Regions from separate parts of the Streptomyces sp. GSL17-111 genome, predicted to be linked through region 1. Evidence: riboswitches for the same ligand, from Rfam matches in the RefSeq annotation. Region 1 holds a riboswitch; each other region holds the start of a gene.
The links. Region 1 has a riboswitch for cyclic di-AMP ahead of V6D49_RS04130 (M23 family metallopeptidase). Riboswitches for the same ligand answer to the same signal wherever they lie in the genome.
Positions count from the first base shown of each region.

Region 1 (5,451 bases):
AGCCGGAAACCCGGCGGGAAGGCACCGCTCACGATGTCGTCCCGAACCGCCGTGCACACCGTGTGCGCGGAAATGCGCATACCCCGACCTCCGCCGTTATCCCCACGTTTTCCAGGTACCGCTTCCCCGCACTGTATTCCACTCCTCGCATTCTGCCGACGGCCCCCGGTGAGGAGGCGGAAAAACGACGGACCCCCGGCCGGGTGGCCGGGGGTCCGTCCTGAGCGGGGGCGCCGCGTCAGGAGAGGGGCACGCCCTTGCCCCGGAGGTAGTTCACCGGGTCCATGTCCGAGCCGTAGGCGGCGGTCGAGCGGGCCTCGAAGTGCAGGTGCGGGCCGGTGGAGTTACCGGTCGAGCCGACCTTGCCTATCTCGGCACCGGCGGAGACGCTCTGGCCCACGCTGACACCGATGGCGGAGAGGTGACCGTACTGGGTGAACGTCCCGTCGTTGTGCTTGACGACGATGTTGTTGCCGTAGGCGCCACCCCAACCGGCGGTGACGACGGTGCCGGCGGCGACGGAGTTCACCGGGGTGCCGGTGGCGGCGGCGAAGTCGATGCCGCTGTGCTTGCCGGACGACCACATCTGACCACCGCTCTTGTAGGGCGTGGTCACGTCGCCGCCCTTGACGGGCGCCACGTAGGCGGGACGGGCCGCGGACCGGTCGGCGCGCTTGGCGTCGTCGCGCTCGGCGGCGGCCTTCTTCTCCGCCGCCTTCTTCTCAGCGGCCTTCTTCTCAGCGGCCTTCTTCTCGGCCGCCTTCTTCGCCTCGGCCTTCTTCGCCTCGGCCTGCTCGGCCGCGGCGCTCTTCTGCGCGGCGGCCTGGTCGGCCACGTGACCCGCGATGGACGGGCTCAGCGCGAGGGCCTCACTGAAGGTGTTCTGGTGCTCGGCCGCCGCGGCGGGCGCGGCGAGGGTTCCGGCGACGCCTACGGCGACGGCGGCGACCGCGGTGCCCAGACGGACGGCGCGGGCAGGACGGTTCAGCTTGCCGGTGGCACGGTTGAACGCCATGAAGGTAGTGATCCTTTCCTTCCTTCTCGCCTACCGGGTTAGCTGACGGGTTCGGAGCAGGAAGGTCTCCTACGGGCGCAGGCCCGATTCACCCCAGAGGACATGTGGGTCCCCGGCTCCCCTCGCGGGGACTCGGCGATCGCTGCACGTCGGCCACAGGGCGTGGTCGCTTCAGACGGGCAACGCGAACGACGCTAAACCGGACATCCCGCCCGGGCCAAGAAAATCGGCCACTTTGTCGCACATGCCACATTCGCAGGTCAGAAGGGTGACGCGGGCCACTGGGAGCCCGGGAACACGCTGCGGCCCCCGTCCGCCTGGAGCGTCCGGGGGCCGCACAGTGGGTGCACGGAGAGTGACCGAAAAATGCCGTGCGACCGCTCAGTCGCCGCGCACGACGGTGACCTCCCCGATGTTCAGCTCGCGCACGGGGGCCTCGATCTGCTCGGCGTCCCCGACGAGAACGGTCACCAGACGGTCGACGGGGAAGGCCGCCACCGCCGCCGCCGTGGCCTCGACGGTGCCCGTCTCGGCCAGCCGCTCGTAGAGCCGCGCCTGGAAGTCGTCGGGGAGGAACTGCTCCACCTGGTCGGCAAGGGTTCCCGCGACCGCCGCCGCCGTCTCGTAGCGCAGCGGGGCGACACCCACCAGGTTCTGCACGGCGGTGTCCCGCTCGTCGTCGGTCAGCCCCTCGGCCGCCAGCGTCCGCAGGACGTGCCACAGGTCCGCGAGGGCGGGGCCGGTGACGTCGGTGGCCACCGAACCGCTGATCGCGAGCATGGCCGTTCCGTTGCCGTCGGGCGTCGACCGCAGCACCTGGCTGTAGGCCCGGACGCCGTAGGTGTAGCCCTTCTCCTCGCGCAGGACCCGGTCGAGGCGGGAGGTGAGCGTGCCGCCGAGGCAGTAGACGCCGAGGACCTGGGCGGGCCACACGGCGTCGTGCCGGTCGGCGCCGGTACGGCCGATGAGCAGCTGCGTCTGGACCGCCCCGGGGCGGTCCACGATGACCACGCGGCCGGTGTCGTCCGCGGTGACCGGCGGCACGGGCCGCGGCTGCGCGGACGCGCCCGTCCACGCGCCGAGTGTCTCGGTCAGCGCCCCGGCGAGGTCGACCCCGGTGAGATCGCCGACCACGACGACCGTGGCCGCGGCAGGACGCACGTGCGCCTCGTAGAACGCCCGCACGGCCGCCGCGTCGATACGCCGGACGGACTCCTCGGTGCCCTGGCGCGGCCGGGACATCCGCGAGGTGTCCGGGAACAGCTCCCCGGACATGGCGATCGCGGCGCGACGGGCCGGGTTCGCCAGCTCGTGCGGGATCTCGTCGAGCCGGTTGGCCACCAGCCGCGACACCTCGCCGTCGGGGAACGCCGGAGCGCGCAGGGCGTCCGCCAGCAGGCCGAGCCCCTTGGCCAGCCGGGAGACGGGCACCTCCAGGGAGACGCGCACACCCGGGTGGTCGGCGAACGCGTCGAGCGTGGCACCGCAGCGCTCCAGCTCGGCCGCGAACTCCTCGGCCGAGTGCTTGTCCGTGCCCTCGCTCAGGGCGCGGGCCATGATCGTCGAGACGCCCTCCAGGCCCTGCGGCTCGGCGTCCAGGGGGGCGACGAGGTTCACCTCGACGGCCACGACCTGCTGGCCGGGACGGTGGCAGTGCAGCACCGTCAGCCCGTTGGGCAGGGTGGCGCGCTCGGGGGCCGGGAAGGCCCACGGCTTCGCGCTGCCGCCGGCCGGCTGCGGGTGGAACTCCATGGTGGGGGTGGCGTCGCTCACTGCTCGGCCCCTTCCTGCGCGGTGTGGTGCACGTCGGCTGCGTCGTCGGAGATGACCTCGGTGGCGTCCTCTTCGCCCCGCTCCGCCCCGGACGTCGGCTCGTAGACGAGGACGGCCCGGTTGTCGCGCCCCAGACGCGCGGCGGCGACCGCCCGCACCTCCTCCGGCGTGACCTCCAGCACCCGCTGGACGGCCGTGAGGGCGAGCTGCGGGTCACCGAAGAGGACGGCGTACCGGCACAGCTCGTCCGCGCGCCCGCTGACGGTGGCCAGCCGGTCCAGCCACTCCCGCTCCAGCTGGGCCTGCGCGCGCTCCAGCTCCTCCGGGCTCGGCCCCTCGGCGGCGAAGCGTGCCAGCTCCTCGTCGACGGCCGCCTCGATCTCGGCGACCGTCGCCTCCCCCGACGCCTTGATGTCGAGCCAGCCGAGCGAGGGCGCCCCGGCGAGCCGCAGCATGCCGAAGCCCGCCGTGACCGCCGAGCGGTCCCTGCGCACCAGCCGGTTGTACAGCCGGGAGGACTCACCGCCGCCGAGCGCCGTCAAGGCCAGGTCGGCGGCGTCCGCCTCACGGGTGCCGTCGTGCGGCAGCCGGTAGGCGTGGAGCAGGGCGCGGGAGGGCACGTCCTCGTGCATCGTGCGCCGCGGCTCCTCCCCCATGACGTCGGGCAACGTGCCGTCGCGCGGCGGCTGTTTGCCGTCGTGCCCGGGGATCGAGCCGAAGTACTTCTCGATCCAGGCGAGCGTCTGCTCGGGATCGATGTCGCCGACGACGGACAGCACGGCGTTGTTGGGCGCGTAGTACGTGCGGAAGAACTGCCGGGCGTCCTCCAGCGAGGCGGCGTCGAGGTCGGCCATGGAGCCGATCGGCGTGTGGTGGTACGGGTGGCCCTCGGGGTAGGCCATGGCGACCAGCGTCTCGAAGGCCGTGCCGTAGGGGACGTTGTCGTAGCGCTGGCGCCGTTCGTTCTTGACGACGTCACGCTGGTTCTCCATGGACTCCTCGTCCAGGGCGGCGAGCAGCGAACCCATGCGGTCCGCCTCCAGCCACAGCGCCAGCTCCAGCTGGTGGGCGGGCATGGTCTCGAAGTAGTTGGTGCGCTCGAAGCTGGTCGTGCCGTTCAGCGAACCGCCGACGCCCTGGACGAGTTCGAAGTGCCCGTTGCCCGGAACCTGCGCCGACCCCTGGAACATCAGGTGCTCGAAGAGGTGGGCGAGACCGGTGCGGCCCTTCACCTCGTGCCGGGAACCGACGTCGTACCAGAGGCAGACGGCGGCGACGGGGGTCAGGTGGTCCTCGGAGAGCACCACCCGCAGGCCGTTCGCAAGCCGGTGTTCGGTTGCTGTGAGCACTCCCTGGGGGGGAGGGGGCGTGGCCGTGTGACCCATGCGCGAAGTGTCCCTTCGATACGGCGGCTGGTGGACGTCTGCGGGCCGGCGGACGGTCGTCGGGTGCCGCCGGTCGGTCCTCGCCCGGCGGAGCGGCCGGGCTGGCCGGGGTGGTCGGCCCGCTCAGTCCTGTCACTCTATGCAAGCGTGGCGGGCCCATGTGAAGTTCCCTGCCGGGCGGGGTGGACGGCGCCCTGTCGGCGCCGGGGTCCACAATGGTCCGCGTCAGTGCCAGCACATCCGCTTCAGCGCCCGGCCGTACCAGCCCGTACGCGGCGGCGCGACCGTACGTTTTGCGAAGGAGCAGCAGCCGCGATGGCCCGCCGCAGCACGAAGACCCCGCCGCCGGAGGATTTCGAGGAGCGCATCCTCGACATCGACGTCGTCGACGAGATGCAGGGCTCCTTCCTGGAGTACGCCTACTCGGTGATCTACTCGCGCGCCCTTCCCGACGCGCGGGACGGGCTGAAGCCGGTTCACCGGCGCATCCTCTACCAGATGCACGAGATGGGGCTCCGCCCGGAGCGCTCGTACGTCAAGTGCGCGCGCGTGGTGGGTGAGGTGATGGGCAAGCTCCACCCACACGGGGACTCCGCCATCTACGACGCGCTCGTGCGCATGGCGCAGCCGTTCTCCATGCGCCTGCCCCTGGTGGACGGCCACGGGAACTTCGGCTCGCTCGGCAACGACGACCCGCCCGCCGCCATGCGGTACACCGAGTGCCGCAGCGCCTCGGCCGCCGGTCTGATGACCGAGTCGATCGACGAGGAGACCGTCGACTTCGCCCCCAACTACGACGGAAGCGAACAGGAGCCGGTCGCCCTGCCGGCCGCCTACCCGAACCTCCTGGTCAACGGGGCGTCCGGCATCGCGGTGGGCATGGCCACCAACATGCCGCCGCACAACCTGAGCGAGATCATCGCGGCGGCGCGGCACCTCATCAAGCATCCGGGCGCGGACCTGGAGACCCTGATGCGGTACGTGCCCGGTCCCGATCTGCCCACGGGTGGACGGATCGTGGGGCTCGACGGCGTCAAGGACGCCTACGCCAAGGGCCGCGGCACCTTCCGCATCCGGGCCACCGCCGAGGTGGAGCAGGTCACGGCACGGCGCAAGGGCCTGATCGTCACGGAACTGCCCTTCACCGTCGGCCCGGAGAAGGTCATCTCCAAGATCAAGGACCTGGTCAACGCCAAGCGGCTGCAGGGCATCGCCGACGTCAAGGACCTCACCGACCGCCAGCACGGGCTGCGGCTCGTCATCGAGATCAAGAACGGC
Region 1 covers NZ_JBAJNS010000001.1:988,445-993,895, forward strand. Annotated here, with positions in the region: gene V6D49_RS04125 (GntR family transcriptional regulator) at 1-80, opposite strand, end outside; gene V6D49_RS04130 (M23 family metallopeptidase) at 239-1,015, opposite strand; cyclic di-AMP (ydaO/yuaA leader) riboswitch at 1,028-1,163, opposite strand; gene V6D49_RS04135 (M16 family metallopeptidase) at 1,397-2,767, opposite strand; gene V6D49_RS04140 (M16 family metallopeptidase) at 2,785-4,173, opposite strand; gene V6D49_RS04145 (DNA gyrase/topoisomerase IV subunit A) at 4,489-5,451, shown strand, end outside.

Region 2 (5,451 bases), 3.0 Mb from region 1:
GGCGACCCGGTGCTCGTCGTCCTCGCGGCGGCTGACCGCGACCCGGCGAAGTTCGAGCGGCCCGACGTCCTCGACCTCTCCCGCCGCGACAACAACCATCTCGGCTACGGGCACGGCATCCACTACTGTCTGGGTGCGCCGCTCGCCCGGCTGGAGGGGCGCACGGCGCTCGCCACGCTGCTGCGTCGCCTGCCGGACCTGCGACTTGACGCCGATCCGGCCGAACTGCGCTGGCGCGGCGGGCTCATCATGCGCGGGCTGCGCACGCTCCCCGTCGCGTTCACGCCCGACGCCGCGTCAGAGAGTGAGGCGCCGTGACCGTCGCGTGATATCCGCGACACTGACTTGTGACGGACGGGCGTTCGACGCTACGTTCTGCCGTCAGCCGGCCCCCTTCGGGGTCGTGCCCGCTGTCACTGGGGAGATCACCGCATGCGTTCCGGGACCGGGCGGCACCGCCGCCCCCGTCAGGCTCCTGCCGTCGTCGTCGCCGCGGGGGTGACCGGGGCGGGGATCGCCCTGCCGTTCCTGGCCGCCTCCGGGGCCCAGGCCGCCGACGGCGCGGTGTGGGACCGCGTGGCCGAGTGTGAGAGCGGCGGCGCCTGGAGCGCGAACAACGGCAGCGGCTACTACGGCGGCTTCCAGTTGACGCTGGACACCTGGGCGGATTACGGCGGCACGGAGCACGCCGACCGCCCCGACCTCGCCAGTCGGGGCCAGCAGATCGCCGTCGCCGAGGCGATCCTCGCCGCCGAGGGCCCCGACGCCTGGCCCGCCTGTGCCGTGACGAGCGGTCTGACCGCGTCCGTCAACGGGGTCGTGGAGGCACCGGGCGTCCCCGAGGTCGGGCGGCCGGGCGCCGCCGACGGCGGGAACGGCTCCGGCGGCCGGGACGGCTCCGGCACCCCCGACGGCTCAAACGGCGCGGGCCGCTCGGGCGGCTCGGACCGTGCGGAGCCGCAGGAGGCGACGCCGTCCCCGGACGCGACCGACCCCTCCGCCACGCAGAGCCCCGACCCCTCCGATGCCCCGGACGTCGACGAGGCCCGCTCCACCGATCGCCCCGCCCCCGGCCCCACCGGGGCGGACGGCTCCGCCACGGACGGCTCCGAGGACCGGGCTGATCCGGAGGTGTCGCCCTCCGAGGAGACCGCCGTCCCGGACGACGCCCGGTCCGGTGGCGCGGCCGGGGACGGTGCCGGACGGCACCGGGGTGCCCCCGACCCGCGCGAGGCGGACCCCGACGGCACCGACCGTCCGGACCGGGGTGCCGCGCGGCACGCGGCCCCCGCCGATCGCACGGACCCGGCCGGTGCCGCCGAGGAGCACCGCGTCACCCGGGGCGACTCCCTGTCCGGCATCGCCGCCGAGCACGGGGTGGAGGGCGGCTGGCCCGCGCTGTACGAGGCCAACGCCTCCCTCGTCGGTGCCGACCCGGATCTGATCCTTCCCGGTCAGAGCCTGGAACTCCCGGTCGCACAGCGCTAGTTGCCCGTGCGTCGGACGCGGAGGGTCACCCGGACGGACGCAATGTGACGATCGTCACATTCCCGTTCGGCGTGTTCCGGGTTGCGGCGCCCGTCCGTCAGTGCCTAGACCTGGGCAGATTCTTCGGGCGTAGCGTCAAATCGGGATATATGGCCCGTTTCCGAGGTGTTTGATCGGATTATTGCGGTGTGCTTACCGTCACATCGCCCGCTACCGCGGGGCCGTTGACCGTCACGCCGAATCCTGCCGACGGGCAACGGGAACATCGTCGCGTCCGCGAACCGCCGGCAGGAGCGGGGGAACCAGGCACGTGCCGTGCGAGCGGCTAGGGGTGAAGCCCGGAGCGGGTGGACCGCACCGGGCCGGGCGGCTCACGCGCCCGAACCCGACAGCTCACCCCGTAGGCGTCCGGTGAGGAAGACCGTCCATGCTGTTCACCGAGAAGGGCTCCGAACGGAGTCGCAACCGTCAGCCCGTCGTCGTCCGCCTCGCCGCCTCGCTCGCCGGTTTCGCCGGCGCCGCCGTCGGCGGTCCCGTCGTCATGGCGGGCAGCGCGCAGGCCGCTTCCGTCGAGACCTGGGAGAAGGTCGCCGAGTGCGAGTCGAGCGGTAACTGGCGCATCAACACCGGAAACGGGTACTACGGCGGACTCCAGTTCGCCCAGTCCAGCTGGGAGGCGGCCGGCGGCCTCCGCTACGCGCCGCGCGCCGACCTGGCCACCAAGGAGCAGCAGATCGCCGTCGCCGAGCGGCTGCTCGACATGCAGGGCCCGGGCGCCTGGGCCTGCGCGGAGGAGGGCGGCCTCACCGCCGGCGCCCCGCCCGCGAACGTCGACCCCGAGGGCTCCTCCACGGGCGCGGACCGGCCCCCGCGCCCGCAACCGCAGCAGCAGGCGCCCGAGCAGGCGCCCCAGGCCGCTCCCCAGACGGAGCACCAGCACCAGACCCAGCAGCAGGAGCGGCCGCAGCAGTCGGGCGAGGGCGGCACCTACGTCGTGCGGGCCGGCGACACGCTGGCCGACATCGCCCAGCGGCACGGCACCACCTGGCAGGAGCTGTACGACCGCAACCGCTCCGTCGTCGGCGGCGACCCGAACCTCATCTTCCCCGGCCAGCGTCTGGTGGTGTGACGGGCCGGACGCGCATCCCCGAGCCGTCCGGTGGGTACACGCCTCGCGAGCCCCGGTGCGCATCCCCCCGCGCACCGGGGCGTCGGCCGCCGGGGCCGAACCCGTCCGTACGGCGAGACGTCGGCTTCCCCCACCCTTATCTTCAGTTGTTGAACAAACTGGTGCCACGCCGCTGAGCTGCGCTTTCACCGCAGCACCGCACGCCGGACGCGGGCCGAAGGCCCACGGCCGCCCCGGGGACCGTTAGGCTCCTGCCTCAGGAAGACCGACCCACACGAAGGAGACCCTCGTGCCGTCCATCGACGTCGTCGTAGCCCGCGAGATCCTCGACTCGCGAGGCAACCCCACGGTCGAGGTAGAGGTCGGCCTCGACGACAGCAGCACCGGCCGAGCGGCCGTGCCCTCCGGCGCGTCCACCGGCGCCTTCGAGGCCCTGGAGCTCCGCGACGGCGACAAGGCCCGCTACGGCGGCAAGGGTGTCGAGAAGGCGGTCCTCGCCGTCATCGAGCAGATCGGTCCGGAGCTCGTGGGCTACGACGCCACCGAGCAGCGCCTCATCGACCAGGCCATGCTCGACCTGGACGCCACCGCCGACAAGTCCTCGCTCGGCGCCAACGCCATCCTCGGTGTCTCCCTCGCCGTCGCGCACGCCGCCTCCGAGGCGTCCGACCTGCCGCTCTTCCGCTACCTCGGCGGCCCGAACGCGCACCTGCTGCCCGTGCCGATGATGAACATCCTCAACGGCGGCTCGCACGCGGACTCCAACGTGGACATCCAGGAGTTCATGATCGCCCCCATCGGCGCGGAGTCCTTCTCCGAGGCACTGCGCTGGGGCACCGAGGTCTACCACGCCCTCAAGGCGGTCCTGAAGGAGCGCGGCCTGTCCACCGGCCTCGGCGACGAGGGCGGCTTCGCCCCGAACCTCGGCTCCAACCGCGAGGCCCTGGATCTCATCCTGGAGGCCGTCAAGGCCGCCGGCTACACCCCCGGCCGCGACATCGCGCTCGCCCTGGACGTCGCCGCCTCCGAGTTCTACAAGGACGGCGCCTACCAGTTCGAGGGCAAGTCCCGCAGCGCCGCCGACATGACCGCCTACTACGGCGAGCTCGTCGACGCCTACCCGCTGGTCTCCATCGAGGACCCGCTGTTCGAGGACGACTGGGAGGGCTGGCAGACCATCACCGCCCAGCTCGGTGAGAAGGTCCAGCTCGTCGGCGACGACCTGTTCGTCACCAACCCCGAGCGTCTCCAGCGCGGCATCGACGACAAGGCCGGCAACGCCCTCTTGGTGAAGGTCAACCAGATCGGCTCGCTCACCGAGACCCTCGACGCCGTCGAGCTCGCCCAGCGCAGCGGCTTCAAGTGCATGATGTCGCACCGCTCCGGCGAGACCGAGGACGTCACCATCGCCGACCTGGCCGTCGCCACCAACTGCGGCCAGATCAAGACCGGCGCCCCGGCCCGCTCCGAGCGCGTCGCCAAGTACAACCAGCTCCTGCGCATCGAGGAGATCCTCGACGACGCCGCCGTCTACGCCGGCCGCAGCGCCTTCCCGCGCTTCAAGGGCTGACCCGCTACCGGGCCAGGCCCGCTGCCGCGTCCCGTCCCACGGCAACCGCCGGCGGGACGGGACGCAGCCGCTCGCACGCACCATTTCGACGCGACCCCCGGGAGGCGACGTGGCCGCGGAACGGGAACGGTTCTCCACCGCCACCCGGCTCAGGGCCCTGGGTGAGCAGGCCGCCGCGCAGGTCTACCGCGCGCAGAACCGGCGGCTGCGGCACGGTCCGCGCCGCAACCGGCTCACCGGGCGCGCCGCGCTGCTCGCGCTCGTCCTGTGCTCGCTGGTCGTCGCGCTCGCCTACCCCACGCGCACCTACGTCTCCCAGCGCTCCGACATCGCCGAGGAGCGCCACAAGCTGGCCGAGACCGAGGAACGCGTCGCGGAGCTGCGCGAGCTGAAGGCCCGCCTCCAGGACCCCGCCTACGTCGAGCAGCTCGCGCGCAAGCACCTGCACTACGTCCGCGCCGGGGAGACCGGCTACATCGTCCAGGGGGACACCGACGCCGAAGACGAGGCCGACCGCCGCGCCCGGGAGGAAGCGGACCACGACGCGGCCGACCGCGCCTGGTACCGCACCTTCTTCGACGGCCTCGACCGCGCCGACCGCTCCTGACCCCAGCCGCCCCTTCCGACCCGCCGCCCCCCGCTCCGCCGCCCCACCCGACCACCCGACCGCCCACGCCGGAAAGACGCGCCGCCCGCCATGGACACTCCGCCGCCCCCGACCGAACCCACGCCGCCCACCGAGGCGGACGTCGCCGCCTTCAAGGCGCAGCTCGGCCGGCCGCCGCGCGGCCTGCGGGCCATCGCCCACCGCTGCCCCTGCGGACAGCCCGACGTCGTCGAGACGGCCCCCCGGCTGGAGGACGGCACCCCCTTCCCGACGACGTACTACCTGACCTGCCCCCGCGCGGCCTCCGCGATCGGCACGCTGGAGGCGGAGGGCGTCATGAAGGAGATGACGGCGCGCCTCGCCACCGACCCCGAGCTGGCCGCCGCCTACCGCGCCGCGCACGAGGACTACCTCGCCCGCCGTGACGCCATCGAGGTCCTGGAGGGCTTCCCCAGCGCGGGCGGCATGCCGGACCGGGTCAAGTGCCTGCACGTCCTCGTCGGCCACTCCCTCGCCGCCGGCCCCGGCGTCAACCCGCTCGGCGACGAGGCCCTGGCCATGCTGCCGGAGTGGTGGCGCAAGGGCTCCTGCGTCCCCACCGCCCCGGCCGCCGACTCCGCCCCGGCCGCCGACTCCGACTCCGACTCCGAGGAGAGC
Region 2 covers NZ_JBAJNS010000001.1:3,942,792-3,948,242, forward strand. Annotated here, with positions in the region: gene V6D49_RS17585 (cytochrome P450 family protein) at 1-318, shown strand, start outside; gene V6D49_RS17590 (transglycosylase family protein) at 433-1,488, shown strand; cyclic di-AMP (ydaO/yuaA leader) riboswitch at 1,745-1,909, shown strand; gene V6D49_RS17595 (LysM peptidoglycan-binding domain-containing protein) at 1,916-2,617, shown strand; gene eno (phosphopyruvate hydratase) at 2,907-4,187, shown strand; gene V6D49_RS17605 (FtsB family cell division protein) at 4,297-4,794, shown strand; gene V6D49_RS17610 (DUF501 domain-containing protein) at 4,885-5,451, shown strand, end outside.
Region 2: another riboswitch for cyclic di-AMP. It lies ahead of V6D49_RS17595 (LysM peptidoglycan-binding domain-containing protein); the one in region 1 lies ahead of V6D49_RS04130 (M23 family metallopeptidase).

Region 3 (5,451 bases), 3.5 Mb from region 1:
CGACCCGCCGCTGCACGAGTTCCTGCCCGACATCACCGAGCTGTCCGTACGGGTCGCGCTCGCCGAGGCCCGCAAGGACGCCAACGAGAACGATCTGCGGCTCCTCCAGGCCGTCCACCGGCTGCACGAGCAGAACCCGATGCTGGGCCTGCGCGGCGTCCGCCTCGGCCTCGTCATCCCGGGCCTGTTCACCATGCAGGTCCGGGCCATCGCCGAGGCCGCGGCCGAGCGGAAGGCCGCCAAGGGCGACCCGCGCGCGGAGATCATGATCCCGCTGGTCGGCACGGTCCAGGAGCTGGAGATCGTCCGCGACGAGGCCGAGCGCGTCATCGAGGAGATCGAGCGCGAGCACGGCGTCGAGCTGAAGCTCACGCTCGGCACGATGATCGAGCTGCCCCGCGCCGCGCTGACCGCCGGCCAGATCGCGGAGTCGGCCGACTTCTTCTCCTTCGGCACCAACGACCTCACCCAGACGGTGTGGGGCTTCAGCCGCGACGACGTGGAGGCCAGCTTCTTCACGGCCTACCTGGAGAAGGGCATCTTCGGCGTCTCCCCGTTCGAGACGATCGACAAGGACGGCGTCGGCAGGCTCGTCTCGGACGCCGTGGCGGACGGCCGGGCCACCCGGCCCGACCTCAAGCTCGGCGTCTGCGGCGAGCACGGTGGCGACCCGGAGTCGGTGCACTTCTTCCACGAGGTGGGCCTGGACTACGTCTCCTGCTCCCCGTTCCGCATCCCCGTCGCCCGCCTGGAGGCGGGCCGGGCGGCGGCCGAGAGCGCGGGCAGCGACAGCCGCTGACCGGGGCCGGACCACCGGGGCCGCCGCGCCGCGCACCCTCACCGCGCGGCGGCCCCGGCACCACGGAGGGGGCGGTGCGGCACCTGTGCGGAGGTGCCGCACCGCCCCCTCTCTCCGCCGGGCCCGTCGATCGGCGGGGTCTGCCGCGTCGGCCGGGTCTGCTGCGTCAGCTGCGTCAGCTGCGGAAGGGGCCGGTCACCTCGTAGGTGATGCCACCGGACGAGCTGCCGCTCGCCCCGCGCTGGCTGGAGAAGTACAGCCGGGTGCCGTCGGGGGAGAAGGCCGGTCCGCAGATCTCGGAGCCGGACTGCCCGTCGATCCGCAGGAACGGCGCCACGACCTCGTCCGGCGTGATCACGCAGATCTCCATGTTGCCGCCGTCCTCGGCGACGAACAGGTCACCGGAGGACGCGCCGGTGATGTTGTCGACCCCGGTCAGCGGAGCGCTCCCGCCGACGAGTGAGTCGTCGTAGGCCAGCTCGTACGTGCTCGCCGCCAGGTTCAGCCGCCACACCCGGCCGTCGCCCTTGGTCGTGAACCAGACGACGCCGTCCGCGTAGTGGCAGCCCTCGCCGCCGTTGAAGTGCTTGGCGGCCGAGACCTGGTGGCGCGTGGCGGTGGAGCCGCTCGGGTCGGGCACGTCCGCCCAGCCGAAGGACCCGGCGGTGCCGGAACCCGCCGTCAGCACCTGGAGCCGGCCGGAGGACAGGTCGCCCCACGTGTCGGGTACGAAACGGTAGAAGCAGCCGTTGCTGACGTCCTCGGTGAGGTAGACCACCTCGCGCTGCGGGTCGGCCGCCGCGGCCTCGTGCTTGAACCGTCCCATCGCGGCGCGCCGCACCGCGCCGTGCGTGCCGTAGGGGTCGGTCTCGTAGACGTACCCGCGGTCGACCTCCTCGCAGGACAGCCACGTGCCCCACGGCATGGCCCCGCCCGCGCAGTTCTGCCGGGTGCCGGAGAGGATGCGGTAGGCCCCCGTGATCGACCCGGAGGAGTTGAACCGGAGGGCGCTCGCTCCGCCGCCCGGGTTGATCTCCGAGTTGGAGACATAGATCCAGCCGCTGCCGGAGGGGAAGCACGCCCCGCCGTCGGGTGCCCTGTGCCAGACGTAGGAGGTGCCGCTCACGGTCTGGCCGGAGCGGGCGACGACGCGGCTGCCGAACCCGTCGGGAAGCCGGATGCCGTTCGCGTCGGGGGAGTTGAGCGGACCGTAGGGGCTCGGTCCCGGCTGGGCCGGGTCCGCGTAGGCGGCGCCGCGCATGAGGGTGAAACCGAAGGCGACGGCCGAACCGCTCACCACGGTGCCGCGCAGGAAGGAGCGACGTTCCACGGATACCTCACCGGAGTCGTCTCGGCCCCGTCGCCCAGGCGGCGCCGGGGTCCAGCCCGCAGGACCCTAGGAGCGCCGCATGGCGCCTTCGCGACGGTCGCCGCAACGGCTCGCCACCGCCGCGTGAACGACCCGAACCGGTCGCGCCGGTGATGGGCGCGACCGGTTCGGGTCAGGGGAGAACCGTGGGGCTGGGAATCAGATGCTGACGCCCTGAGCCCGCAGGTACGCCAGCGGGTCGATGTCCGACCCGTAGCCGGCCCCGGTGCGGATCTCGAAGTGCAGGTGCGGGCCGGTGCTGTTGCCGGTGGAACCGACCAGCCCGATCTGCTGCCCGCCGGTCACGCTCTGGCCCGTGGAGACGGAGAGCGAGGACAGGTGGGCGTACTGGCTGTAGCGGCCGTCCGCGTGCTTGATGACGACCTGGTTGCCGTACGAGCCGCCCCAGCCAGCGGAGACCACGGTGCCCGCGCCGACCGAGCGCACGGTGGAGCCGGACGGAGCGGAGAAGTCCACGCCGGTGTGGTAACCGCTGGACCAGGACGAGCCGGTGGCGCGGTACGGCGTGCTCGGCGAGGCGTCGACCGGGCGGACCCAGCCGCTCGCCGGAGCCGCCTGCTCGGCCGGCTTCTCGGCCTTCGGCTCGGGCTTGCTGGCCTCCTTGGCCGGCTCCGGAGCGGGCTTCTCCACCTTGGGCTCAGCCTTGGGCTCGGGCTTGGGCTCCGGCTTGGGCTCCGCCTTCTTCGCGGGCTTCTCGGGCTTCGGCTCCGGCTTGGGCTCGGCCTTGGCTCCCTCGTCCTGCTGCGGAGCCGCCGCCTCGGTCACGTCCAGGCTCAGGCGCTGTCCGGGGAAGATCAGGTCCGGGTCGGAGCCGACGACGCCCTGGTTGGTCTTGTAGACGGCCTTCCAGCCGCCGTCCACCGCGTGGACCGTCGCGATGCCGTAGAGGGTGTCACCGCTGACGACGGTGTAGTCCTCGGCGGTCGCGGCCTTCTTGTCGGCCTTGTCGGCCTTGTCGGCCTTGTCGGCCTTGTCGGCCTTCGTGGGCTCGGGGGCCTTCTCGGCCTTCGGGGCGGGCTTCTCGGCCTTGGGCTCGGGCTTGGGCTCCGCCTTCTTGTCGGCCTTCTCGGTCTTCTCGGCCTTCGGCTCGGCGGTGTCCCCGGCCGGGTCGATCTGCGGGGCGGGGCCGTTCTTGGCCAGACCGGCACGGGGGCCGCAGACGGGCCAGGCGCCCGGGCCCTGCATCTCCAGCAGGCGCTCGGCGGCGGCGATCTGCTGGTCCTTGGTGGCGAGGTCGGCGCGCGGGGCGTACTGCGTGCCGCCCGCAGCCTCCCAGGAGGACTGCTGGAACTGCAGGCCGCCGTAGAAGCCGTTACCGGTGTTGATCGACCAGTCGCCGGTGCTCTCGCACTGGGCGACCTTGTCCCACACGGAGACGTCGGCGGCGCTCGCGGAGCCCGCGGCGAGGGGCACGGCCACGCCACCGGCGGTGGCGATGAGGGAAGCACGGGCGACGTGACGGGTTATCAGGGCTTTGCGCGGACGGCGGTGACGACCACGGGACATAGGTGTGTTCCTCTCCTACGCCTACGAGGTGAGCTGTCGGATTCGGACCGGAGAAGCCCGGCCACTCCCCTCGCGCCGAAACGCGTCGGGTCGTGGCTTCACCCCTAGCCGTACCGGTACGGATACACGGCACGGCGCTTACCTGGTTCCCCCGCTCCTGCCGCCCTGGTCTTTCAGGAATTCCCCCGGCCGGGCGGCAGGATTCGGCGTCCCGGCGGTAGGGCACCGCATCCGATGCGGTGCGGAGGAACCGTAAACACAACGCTTTGCACCAGACAAGCGGCTGGGCCCGGTGACGAGACCACCGGGACGGGCCTTCGGCACGGTGCGCACCGGGGCTGATTCCGAGCGTAAGAGGGCGGATCTTTCCGTATGTCCGAAAATCCCTGGTCAGCAGGGAAATTGGCGAGGCGGTGACAACGGGGCCGGCGGTGCGATCGCACACGGTCCGGGGTGCTGTGAGTCCGGTCACCTGCCCGTCGGTCGCCTCTTTATATCGGTCCAATCCCGGCGCTCTTGTTCTGATGGTGCATCAGGCGAGCCTGGTCGTAATGTCCGTTTGTGTCTCTTGTGAGGCTTATTGGTGGTCCGGGGGGGAGTTCGCGCTGGCGGTGCTGGCGGGCTGTCGCGGTGGGGCCCTCACGGCAGGGGGACACCGCGGGCCGTCAACCAGAGCGCGTACCACTCCTCGTGGCTGAGGGCCGGATGCCGGAGCGCGGCGTCCGCGCAGGCACGGATGCGCTCCGGCCGTACGCTGCCGACGATCGGTGCCACGCCCGCCGGGTGGCGCTGGAGCCACCACAGCACCACGGTCTCGGGCGTCGTGCCCTTCACCTCGGCCAGCTCCGCCACCAGCTCCGCCGTCGCCCGCTCGGCGTCCGTCCCCTGACGTCCGGTGTAGCGGCCCTGGGCGAGCGCCCCCCACGCCTGGAGCCGTATTCCGGCGGCCTGGCAGTGCTCCACCGTGCCGTGGGGGAAGCCGTTCCCGGTGGCCTCGGGCGTGTTGACGAGGACGCCCGCCTCCAGCCAGTCGCGCCGGTGGAGGCTCATCTCCAGCTGGTTCACCTCCAGCGGTACGTCCGTCCGCGACTGGAGGAGGGCGATCTGTGCCGCGCTCATGTTGGAGACGCCGAAGCGGCGGACGAGGCCCTGCCGGTGCAGGGACGTCAGGGCCTCGGCGATCCCGTCCGGATCGGCGAGGGGGTCGGGCCGGTGCAGGAGCAGCACGTCGAGCGCGTCCGTCCGGAGCCGGGTGAGGCTCTCCTCCACCCGCCGCGTGATGCTGCCGCCGCGCAGGTCGTAGACGCCGGGGCGCTCGCCGTCGGCGAGCCGGATGCCGCACTTGGTCTGGAGGGTGATCCGCTCGCGCAGCCCCGGCGTGCGGGAGAGGACCTCGCCGAAGACGGCCTCGGCCTTCCCCCGCCCGTAGATGTCGGCGTGGTCGAACGTCGTGATCCCGCTGTCGAGGGCGGCCTCCACGGCCGCCTCGGCCTCGGCGACGTCCGCCGCCTCGTACCCGGCCGCGTCCCAGGCGCCGCCCAGACCCATGCAGCCGTACAGGAGGGGGGCGGTGTTCGTTGTCGTCGTCACCCCGCCAGCCTTCCATGCGGCCGGGCCCGGCGCGGCACGCGCGAGGCGGCCGGGCCGGGCCCGGAAGGTGGGGCGCCGCCCGACGGACAGGGCGGGGCGGCGCCGGTCGGGGGTCACCGCACGCGCGTCGCGTACGCGGGCACCGTGACGGTCTCGTCGTCCAGGC
Region 3 covers NZ_JBAJNS010000001.1:4,465,258-4,470,708, forward strand. Annotated here, with positions in the region: gene ppdK (pyruvate, phosphate dikinase) at 1-799, shown strand, start outside; gene V6D49_RS19940 (alkaline phosphatase PhoX) at 975-2,129, opposite strand; gene V6D49_RS19945 (transglycosylase family protein) at 2,328-3,695, opposite strand; cyclic di-AMP (ydaO/yuaA leader) riboswitch at 3,699-3,876, opposite strand; gene V6D49_RS19950 (aldo/keto reductase) at 4,335-5,285, opposite strand; gene nirD (nitrite reductase small subunit NirD) at 5,399-5,451, opposite strand, start outside.
Region 3: another riboswitch for cyclic di-AMP. It lies ahead of V6D49_RS19945 (transglycosylase family protein); the one in region 1 lies ahead of V6D49_RS04130 (M23 family metallopeptidase).